Regions from separate parts of the Paraliobacillus zengyii genome, predicted to be linked through region 2. Evidence: riboswitches for the same ligand, from Rfam matches in the RefSeq annotation. Region 2 holds a riboswitch; each other region holds the start of a gene.

Region 1 (3,184 bases), 240 kb from region 2:
TTGCTCCCCTTTTTTTGTTTTATATATAATTCCCAACATAGTGGGTATTATTAACGGTTACCTTTTATCCATTTTATTGGTGATCGCATCACCAATAAATTGGAAGATGAATACAATTATTACAATTAAGACTGTACAAACAAAAACAACATCAAAGTCTCTACGCATAAATCCATGGAAATAAGCAAAGTCACCTAAACCACCTGCACCTATAACTCCGGCAACTGCGGTGTAACCAATTAAGGCTATAGCTGTTACCGTTAAACCTGAAACGAGTGCTGGAGTGGATTCCTTTAACAACACTTTATAAATAATTGTTGTTGTTTTTGCACCCATTGATTTAGCTGCTTCTACTACTCCCTTGTCCACTTCTCTTAAACCTATTTCCACCAACCTAGCATAAAATGGTGCTGATCCAATAATTAAAGCTGGCAAAGCCGCATTGGGACCACGTATCGTTCCAATTAGAAAATCAGTAAATGGAATAAGTAATAATATCAAAATAACAAATGGAATCGCGCGAAAAACGTTAACGATTGACGATACAATGAAATTCAATAGTTTATTTTCCCAAATGCCGTCATTCGCTGTAAGATATAATAATAACCCTAAAATAACACCAAAAATTAAGGTTCCAATTAAAGCAAGCATTGTCATATAGAATGTTTCACCCATTGCAAATAATAGATCCATCCAGTCAACGTTCGGAAATGGATTAGTTAGCATTATTTTTCACCTCCACTTCAACAGATGTAGAAGTAATAAATCTTAGTGCTTCTTCTATTACTTCTTCTTCACCTATTACATTCACAAATAAGGTACCGTAAGCCCCTGCCTGCGTTTGCTTAACGTTACCGTGCAAGATATTTACTTCCACATCAAACCTTTTAGCAACTTGACTTATAACAGCTTGATTTGCTGTTTCACCAACAAAGTGTAAACGTAAAACCTTTCCTTTTGTAACAGACTTTATTAATGTTTCTTCTGTAACTTCATCATCCGGTTTCCCCATAACTTGTTCAACAAATTTCTTCGTAACACCCTGTTTCGGATGCGAGAAAACCTCTACTACATCACCTTGTTCAACAATTCTACCTTCTTCCATTACTGCAACACGATGACAAATCTTTTGGATAACGTGCATTTCATGTGTAATAAGGATAATAGTTAAACCAAGTTTTTGATTAATATCTACTAATAAAGAAAGAATAGAGTCTGTTGTTTCTGGATCAAGTGCTGAGGTTGCTTCATCACACAAAAGTACTTTTGGATTGTTAGCTAGAGCTCTTGCTATGCCAACACGTTGCTTTTGACCACCGCTCAATTGCGATGGGAATGCATCTTCTCTGCCTGTCAAACCAACAAGTCCAATTAATTCATCAACACGCTTATAACGCTCTTGCCTTGATAAACCAGCTATTTCTAGTGGTAAGGCAATATTATCTCGAACTGTTCTTGACCATAACAAATTAAAATGTTGAAAAATCATTCCAATTTCTTGACGTGAAAGTCTTAATTCATTTTTAGATAATGACGTTATTTTTTGATTGTCAATAATTATATCGCCAGTTGATGGTTCCTCCAGTCGATTTATTAAACGGATAAAGGTACTTTTACCAGCTCCGCTATATCCAATTACACCAAATATTTCGCCTTTATCTATATTTAAACTTAAATCATCTACTGCTTGAATAGTTGAAGATTTGGTTTTATAAACTTTTGACAAGTGTTGAATTGATATCATACTATTCCTTCTTTCTACACAAATTAAAAAACACGACTTTCTGTTCAAGAGAACAGAAAGACGCGTTTTTGGCTGGCGAATATAACTTTCCTGTTCTCTCATCTGCCAAAGCAATTGCTCTGCAGGAATTGGCACCTTTTTAAACACAAATAAATGTTTAACGGTTGCCGGGTTTCATCGGGCCAGTCCCTCCACCTCTCTTGATAAGAGATAATGTATGTAATTATTTTAACTAAATGTAATTTTAGCATATGCTAATAATCAATGTCAACATATTTTAACGCCATAAAATGTGTTAGAATAATAGCAATATTCTATTAAAAGGATGATTTAAATGTTAGCACCAAATTTTGTATTACCCTATTTAAATAAAGAAGGTAATTATCATTTACACGATGACCTTGGCAGTATCATTATTCTTACTTTTTGGGCTTCATGGTGCCTAGATTGTAGCATCGACTTACCAAAGAAGGAACAACTTTACCGATCACTAGACAATCCAAAAGTGAAAATGTTGACTATTAATGTTACAGGTAGAGAACGCGATCAATCAGCAGCTGTAGATTTCACTAAAGAATTTTTGGAACAGCCAACTTTAATGGATAAAGGAACAGAAATATATAACTTATATCAATGTCAGGGTGTTCCAACTACTGTATTAATTGATTCAACCGGAACTATTTATAAACAATTTAATGATAAAGCCAATTTCTTAGATATCGTTACAGCAGTAGGTAATATCATGCCTAAATGATAGGTTCAGCGATTTGAATGTAATAAATTATTTAACTTACCTAACGATTCGAACGAGTATATTTTACTCGGCTCTCCATTATTGGTCATCAATAGACAAGGAACACTTTCTATTCTTTCTTGTTGCATCACCTCAGGAAATAAACCTGCATTTAGCTCATAAAATATAACAGCTCCATTTGAAGCTTCTTCAATTTCTTCTAGTATCCTTCTCGCTAAATGGCACGTTCCACAAAAAGGGGTATAAATAAAAATCATTTTATCTGGTTGCACTACTGTACGTATTGTTTCACGCGTTATTGGTATCATATTTCCCACCTTACATAAGATAACTAGGGTTTACAGTAATTCCTCTACTTAATAATGCTGTCGCTAGTTCTAATTCTGGGGTTGCTGCAACTTCTCTAAAAGTCTTGTCAATAAAAATGTGTATTGCGTGTGGTAATTCTATTGATAATTGCTTTCGTAATTTATTACCCGAATGGTCTTCATCAACCAAGATAAAAACGTCTCGATTGTCTAAGTCATAATCTAGTATTAACTCTTCCATCTTCTCAACACCCAGCGTCCCATTTGTACAAATTATCGTAACTGATTCGTCAATTAATTTTTCGATTTGTTTTTTATCTGTACGTCCTTCAACAATAATGATCTTTTTAGTATCATTTGAAGACATGAGCTTCACCT
Region 2 (3,184 bases):
TATGCACTGGAGAAAATTAGCACTACTTTTGCCACCATTTATTCTTATCGGCTATCTTTTAATAACATATCTACCTGATACGTTAAGTCAATATTCTATCGTAATAGCCATTTTATTTTGGGTGATTTATTATGGTTGGGTCTTTATCGAGGAGAAGAATAAAGAAAAATCAAATAAAGATTCCACAGATAGTACCAAATAAGACCTCATACATAGGTCTTTTTTTCTTAGTAATTTACGCAATTTTCACTTATAAAAATAATCTCTAAACGTTGGCTGTTATTAGCTTGGAGTGTGTTCATTATAAAGCTTGACACGATTTAAAAAAGTTGTTTATTACTTAATAAACATAGGCTCTTTCGTAACTGCCATGTTGATTTCCGCTTCTGGCAGTCGCTTTCCACGGGCAAATGTTTTCGATGGGCCGAGTAATAGCAGGCCCAAGTCTTCAGCTAACTTCGAAAAGCAAAAGTCGCTTTCCGAAGTGGATCTTCAGATCTTGCTTTTCCCGCAGTAGTCGACTACCCTACGCTACAATCAATCAGCATAAAGTAGAATAAAACTATATGACAAGCAGATAACGTAATACTTCTAAAGTTTATCCAGCGAAGGTAGCAAATGGTTGACACTCCTGTGGGAACAGCAAATGTTTTCGATGGGATGAGTAATCGCAATCCCACAAACCGAAGATCCTCTATAGAAGCGGTCTTTGCTTCTATAGATAGCTGAGGTTGTGCCCACGGAAAGGGAGACTATTTGCTACCGTAGCGGGTCTAAAGTTGTAAGATACTTACGACTGAGTTTCTCTCGAGTGCGTCAGATCACAGTACTGATGATTCAAAAAGAAGCGTGAAGTCAATTTCTATTTTGGATTGTTAGACTTTCTTGTTACACCAAAACTTAAGTGCCGTTTTACAGTGTAAAAGTTGAGTTAGTAATTTATGAAACTTTCACAGCATTAAACAGGAATTTAGGTTTAGCGATAACTAGGATGTCTCACAAATAAGTTAAAGTTGACCTCGTTCCCATCATTACGTCTCATCTTACGAATTTGATAGAAAATGTGACGTAGTAAAACTAATAATAAACTATTCCCATTAAAAAAGTCGGAATTTAATTGACTTTATTTCACTGCTAATGATATTCTTATAGATATAACTAAATATATAACTATTCTTATCCAGAGAGGTGTAGGGACTGGCCCAATGAAACCTCGGCAACAGGCTATTACTTTTTAGAACTGTGCCAACTCCACAAGTATTTCTATACTTGATAGATAAGTAGTAAGATGCCTGTATTTCTTCTTTCTATTTAACTAGGGAGGAGAATTTTTTATATGATGATTATCGATAAGTAAAAGTTGGGGGTTATAAAATGGGGAAAGTCTTTTTAGTTGGTGCTGGTCCTGGAGATCCGGATCTATTAACGATTAAAGGATTAAAAGCAATTAAACAAGCTGATGTAATTTTATATGATCGCCTAGTAAATGAGGAATTACTCAACTACGCTTCTAAAGATACCGAATTAATTTATTGTGGTAAACTACCTGGAAACCACACCTTACATCAAGATATGATTAACAATTTGCTTTGTGAACATGCCAGAGGAGACAAAATCGTTACACGTCTAAAGGGTGGCGATCCATTTATTTTCGGGAGGGGTGGCGAGGAAGCACAACTCTTAAAGGAATCTGGAATCCCCTTTGAAATAGTCCCTGGTATTACTGCTGGTATCGCCGCTCCTGCTTATGCCGGCATACCTTTGACACATCGAACATTAAGCTCTTCTATTACCATTATTACGGGCTTTAATCCAGAAAAGGATTCAAATGAATATTGGCGGAATTTAGTTGGCAGTGTGGAAACACTTTGCATTTACATGGGTGTGAAACATTTCCCTGAGATTGCTAAAAGGCTAACCGAAAACGGTATGGACGTTAACACCGAAGTTGCACTTATTCATTGGGGCACACTTCCTAAACAAAAAACAATTACTGGTACATTAGCAACAATCAACGAAAAACTACATGAAATTGAAAATCCTTCTATGATTGTGATTGGAAAAGTTGTACGATTAAGAGAGAAATTAAAATGGTTTGAAGAAATTGCACAGTCCTAATCTTCTGCATCATCTTAGTTAAAAAGGTGATGTAGACTAATTAAATCATGTTTGATAAAGAAAGGAAGTAACCAAATGATGGAGTTAGAAGGCAAAAAAATTGGTGTTACTGCAGATAGAAAAGCCGATGAAATCAGTACAATCATTAGAAAAAAGGGTGGCACTCCAGTTATTCGTTCTATTCAAGGTGAACGTATTCTTCTTGAAGAAAAAGCAGAGCAAGATGTGGAGCATCTCATTGCAGGAGATTATGACTGGGTTATTCTCACAACAGGTATTGGAGCTAAAGGATTAGAGAATGCTGCCAAAAATCTCGGTGTACTGGAATTATATATTGAAACATTAAGAGGGAAAAAACTTGCTATTCGCGGAAGTAAAACACTGAATTGGATGAAACAATGGGATTTAAAACCATACTTCTCTTCACCTGATGGAACAATGGATAAATTAATAGAAGAGTTAAAAACAAATCAAATTGATGGACAAAAGTTTTTCTTTCAAGCTTACAATAAGGATGAAGAGGAACTACTTAATCAGTTACGAGCATTGCCAATTTTTCTTTATCAATCGATGCCCTATTACTATAACCCACCTGAAGCTGAGACATTAGAAAATTTAAGGACTTTAATCGAAACACGAGAATTAGATGCCGTTTTATTTACGAGTAAAACACAAGTGGAAAACCTTTTTTCAGACTATGAATCTATTGATAGATTAATCGAGGCCTTTGAAAGTGATGTTTTAGCAGTTAATATTGGAATTGTAACCGAAATGCAAGTAAGAGATTTCGGTGTCAATCGTTTATTAACTCCTGAAAAACCAAAAATGGGTGCTATGGTTATATCATTAGCTAATTATTATAAAACGAAAGAAAAGCCTGCAAATACAGACTAAGACTCTTTCATTTCTAATATAAATAAATCGTTCCTATTGTGGTAATCATTACAATAAAACTTAGTGGTAAACCTACTTTAAAATAATCAGTAAACTTATAACCACCTGGACCATAAACAATCAAATTTGTCTGATAACCGATTGGTGATAAAAAGCTAGCAGAAGCACCAAT
Region 3 (3,184 bases), 1.2 Mb from region 2:
TAAATCACCGATACCACCGCCACCGATCGTACCTGCCATTGCGGAATAACCAACCAGACTAATAGCCGTAATCGTTAAACCACTAACTAAACCCGATTTAACTTCTGGTAATATAATATCTTTAATAATTAACCAAGGTGAAGCACCTACTGCAATAGCAGCTTCGATCACCCCTTTATCAATATCACGTGCTGCAGATTCGACAATTCTCGCATAAAACGGAATGGCGGCCACGGATAACGCGACAGAAGCTGCAAATGGACCTGTTGTTTTTCCAAGTAACCAATCGGTAAACGGAAATAGAAATACGAGTAAAATAATAAACGGTATTGATCGAATTAAGTTAATGACAATACCTAAAACTATTTTAATAACGCGGTTTTCTAAAAAGAGCCCTTGATCTGTTACAAATAATAAAATACCAATAGGTAATCCTAATATGATAGCGACTAACAATCCTATACCAACCATTGTTAGTGTTTCAAGAAAAGCTACATTTAATTCAGGTAATATTTCAATAATCCTATCGAGCATGTTGGATCACCTCCACCTGTTTTAAGCGTTGTTCCAAATAAGTAATTGCTTCTTTAACCTCTGCAGCATCCCCAAGCAGTTCCATAATGAATATTCCTAAAGGTGTTTCATTAATATATTCGACCTTTCCATGAAGAATATTACCACTAACTTTAAAGCGTTGTAACATATCGGAAACAACGGGATCGCTAGCTAAGTCTCCCCTAAATTGAAGCTGTAATATTGTACCTTGACACGTTGCAAGGAGCTTTTGAGGCAACTCAAAATTTAATACGGTATCAATAAATTGTTTTGTTAATGCTTCCTTAGGATTAGAGAAAATTTCATATGAGGAGCCGCGTTCTATCATTCTACCATCTTGCATAACCGCACATTTATGACATATCTCCTTGACAACCTCCATCTCATGTGTGATCAACACAATTGTAATACCAAATTCTTTATTAATCTTCTTCAACAATGCAAGAATCGATTTCGTGGTACTAGGGTCTAAAGCAGAAGTTGCCTCGTCACATAGCAATACCTTTGGATTATTCGCTAAAGCTCTCGCAATACTTACACGTTGTTTTTGACCACCACTTAATTGTGCAGGATATTGATTTGCTTTATCCGCTAAACCAACAAGATCCAATAATTCTAATACTCTTGTTTTACGTTTCGCTTTTTGTATTCCAGCTGCTTTTAAAGCAAACGCAACATTTTCAAAAACTGTCTTTGCTGAAGCGAGATAAAAACCTTGAAAAATCATACCAATCGATTGCCTAGCTCGCCGTAATTCATAAGACGATAATTGCAATAAATCAACATCATCAATAATTATTTTTCCTGCGGAAGGACGTTCCAAAATATTAATACAACGCAACAAGGTACTTTTTCCAGCACCACTATACCCAACAATGCCGTATATTTCGCCTTTTTCAACGTGCATCGAAACATCGTCTACACCAATAACACTATTCTTTTTCGACTTAAATACTTTACTAACATGCTCTATCGTAATCATCTTTCTCACCTCTCTTTATCTAACGTTTATGCAGCTTCTTACCAGGATCTAAAAAAACTCCCTTTCGTTTTCGCGAAAGAGAGTTGAATTGATTGTGTAAACGTCAACCCTTATCTTTCAGAACGAAAAACATTCTGCAGGAAGTAGCACCACTCCTATTGGAAGGTTGCTGTGACATCAACGGGCCTGATCCCTCTGTCACTCTGGATAAGATATAATGCATATTATTATTAAGTTAGCTTATATATTAATAGTCGATTGATGATTTGTCAACCGGTAATTACCTGGGTTATATATCGTGATTTTGAAACACTTCTAACTTACCAATTCTTTCCGCGGCTTCTTTTAAACGATCAGGTTCCGCTAACAAACCAATTCTAACGTAGCCTTCACCCATTTCACCAAAACCGTTACCTGGGGCAACTGCTACATGCGCTTTTTCTAATAAAAGATCAGCAAATTCCTCAGATGTAAAACCTCTTGGTACAGCTAACCAAACAAAAAAAGATCCTTTTGGCGCCTTTACATGCCAGCCTATTTCATTTAATTTTTCAATTATTACATTCCGACGTTCTTCATATATACTGACTAATTTTTCTACTTCTGATTGATCAGCCAACAATGCCTTTGTTGCTGCTTGTTGCACAGCCCCAAACAAACTCATAAACATGTGGTCTTGAATCAAATTTAAACTTTCGATAACAGAAGGGTTGCCAACTGCAAATCCAGCACGCCAACCAGCCATATTATATGTTTTAGAAAGTGTATACATTTCTATCCCAACATCCTTCGCGCCTTCTGACTGCAGGAAACTTTGCGATTTTTCCCCATCAAAGCCTATTGCACCATAAGCAAAGTCGTGCAAGACACAAATGTCATGTTTCTTGGCAACCGCAATTGTTTCATCAAAAAATTCTTCTGATGCTGTTGCTGCCGTAGGATTATTTGGATAGTTCAAGAACATTAATTTAGCTTGATCTAATTGATCTTGATTTAATGCTTCATAATCAGGCAGAAAGTTATTTTCTTCTTGCAATGGCATAAATACAGGCTTGGCATTGGCCAAAGCTATGCCGGACATGTAGTCTGGATAACCAGGATCGGGCATTAAAGCAATATCTCCTGGATTTAATAGGCATTGACTTATTTCTACTAAACCTGCTTTTGTTCCAAAGAGAATCGCAACTTCTGTTGATGGATCAATATCAACATCAAACTCTCTTTTATAAAAGCTTGCGATAGCCTCTTTAAAAAATTCTTGCCCTCGAAATGGCGAATATTTATGATACTGCGAATTATCTACTGCGACTTTTAATTCTTCTACTATATGTTGAGGGGTAGGTAGATCTGGATTACCCTGTCCCAAATTTATCACATCATAACCTTGATTCACCATATGTTGCACTTTTTGCACTAAACCTGCAAAAAATTGTTTTGGTAATCGTTTCAGCGTTTCCGATTGTTCGAAGTGTTGCATACAAATTCACTCTCCCATAATTAAACCATCAAATATTAATTTCTAATCTTAGCTATTATTTGTCTTTTTGTAAAGCACTAACTTATAATTGAATTGACAGCATAATTGCTCGGTGGGATAATACAGCTGTTAAAATCCCTACTCATAACTAGGAGTGAATAATTCAAATG

What was found. A riboswitch is a leader RNA that binds a small molecule or an ion and turns the genes downstream of it on or off. The one in region 2 is predicted to bind S-adenosylmethionine.
Region 1: linked by a shared signal. The riboswitch ahead of DM447_RS13740 (methionine ABC transporter ATP-binding protein) and the one ahead of cobA (uroporphyrinogen-III C-methyltransferase) in region 2 are both predicted to bind S-adenosylmethionine.
Region 3: linked by a shared signal. The riboswitch ahead of DM447_RS02005 (methionine ABC transporter ATP-binding protein) and the one ahead of cobA (uroporphyrinogen-III C-methyltransferase) in region 2 are both predicted to bind S-adenosylmethionine.

What each region holds. Positions count from the first base shown of each region.
Region 1 is NZ_CP029797.1:2,706,901-2,710,084, forward strand. Features, by position in the region: gene DM447_RS13735 (methionine ABC transporter permease) at 58-726, opposite strand; gene DM447_RS13740 (methionine ABC transporter ATP-binding protein) at 716-1,744, opposite strand; SAM riboswitch class I at 1,840-1,954, opposite strand; gene DM447_RS13745 (TlpA disulfide reductase family protein) at 2,079-2,498, shown strand; gene DM447_RS13750 (thioredoxin family protein) at 2,504-2,806, opposite strand; gene DM447_RS13755 (toprim domain-containing protein) at 2,817-3,173, opposite strand.
Region 2 is NZ_CP029797.1:2,948,964-2,952,147, forward strand. Features, by position in the region: gene DM447_RS14885 (hypothetical protein) at 2-202, shown strand; SAM riboswitch class I at 1,174-1,283, shown strand; gene cobA (uroporphyrinogen-III C-methyltransferase) at 1,375-2,118, shown strand; gene DM447_RS14895 (uroporphyrinogen-III synthase) at 2,194-3,012, shown strand; gene DM447_RS14900 (SLC13 family permease) at 3,026-3,184, opposite strand, start outside.
Region 3 is NZ_CP029797.1:383,397-386,580, reverse strand. Features, by position in the region: gene DM447_RS02010 (methionine ABC transporter permease) at 1-534, opposite strand, end outside; gene DM447_RS02005 (methionine ABC transporter ATP-binding protein) at 524-1,537, opposite strand; SAM riboswitch class I at 1,645-1,751, opposite strand; gene DM447_RS02000 (pyridoxal phosphate-dependent aminotransferase) at 1,827-3,014, opposite strand; gene DM447_RS01995 (carbon-nitrogen family hydrolase) at 3,182-3,184, shown strand, end outside.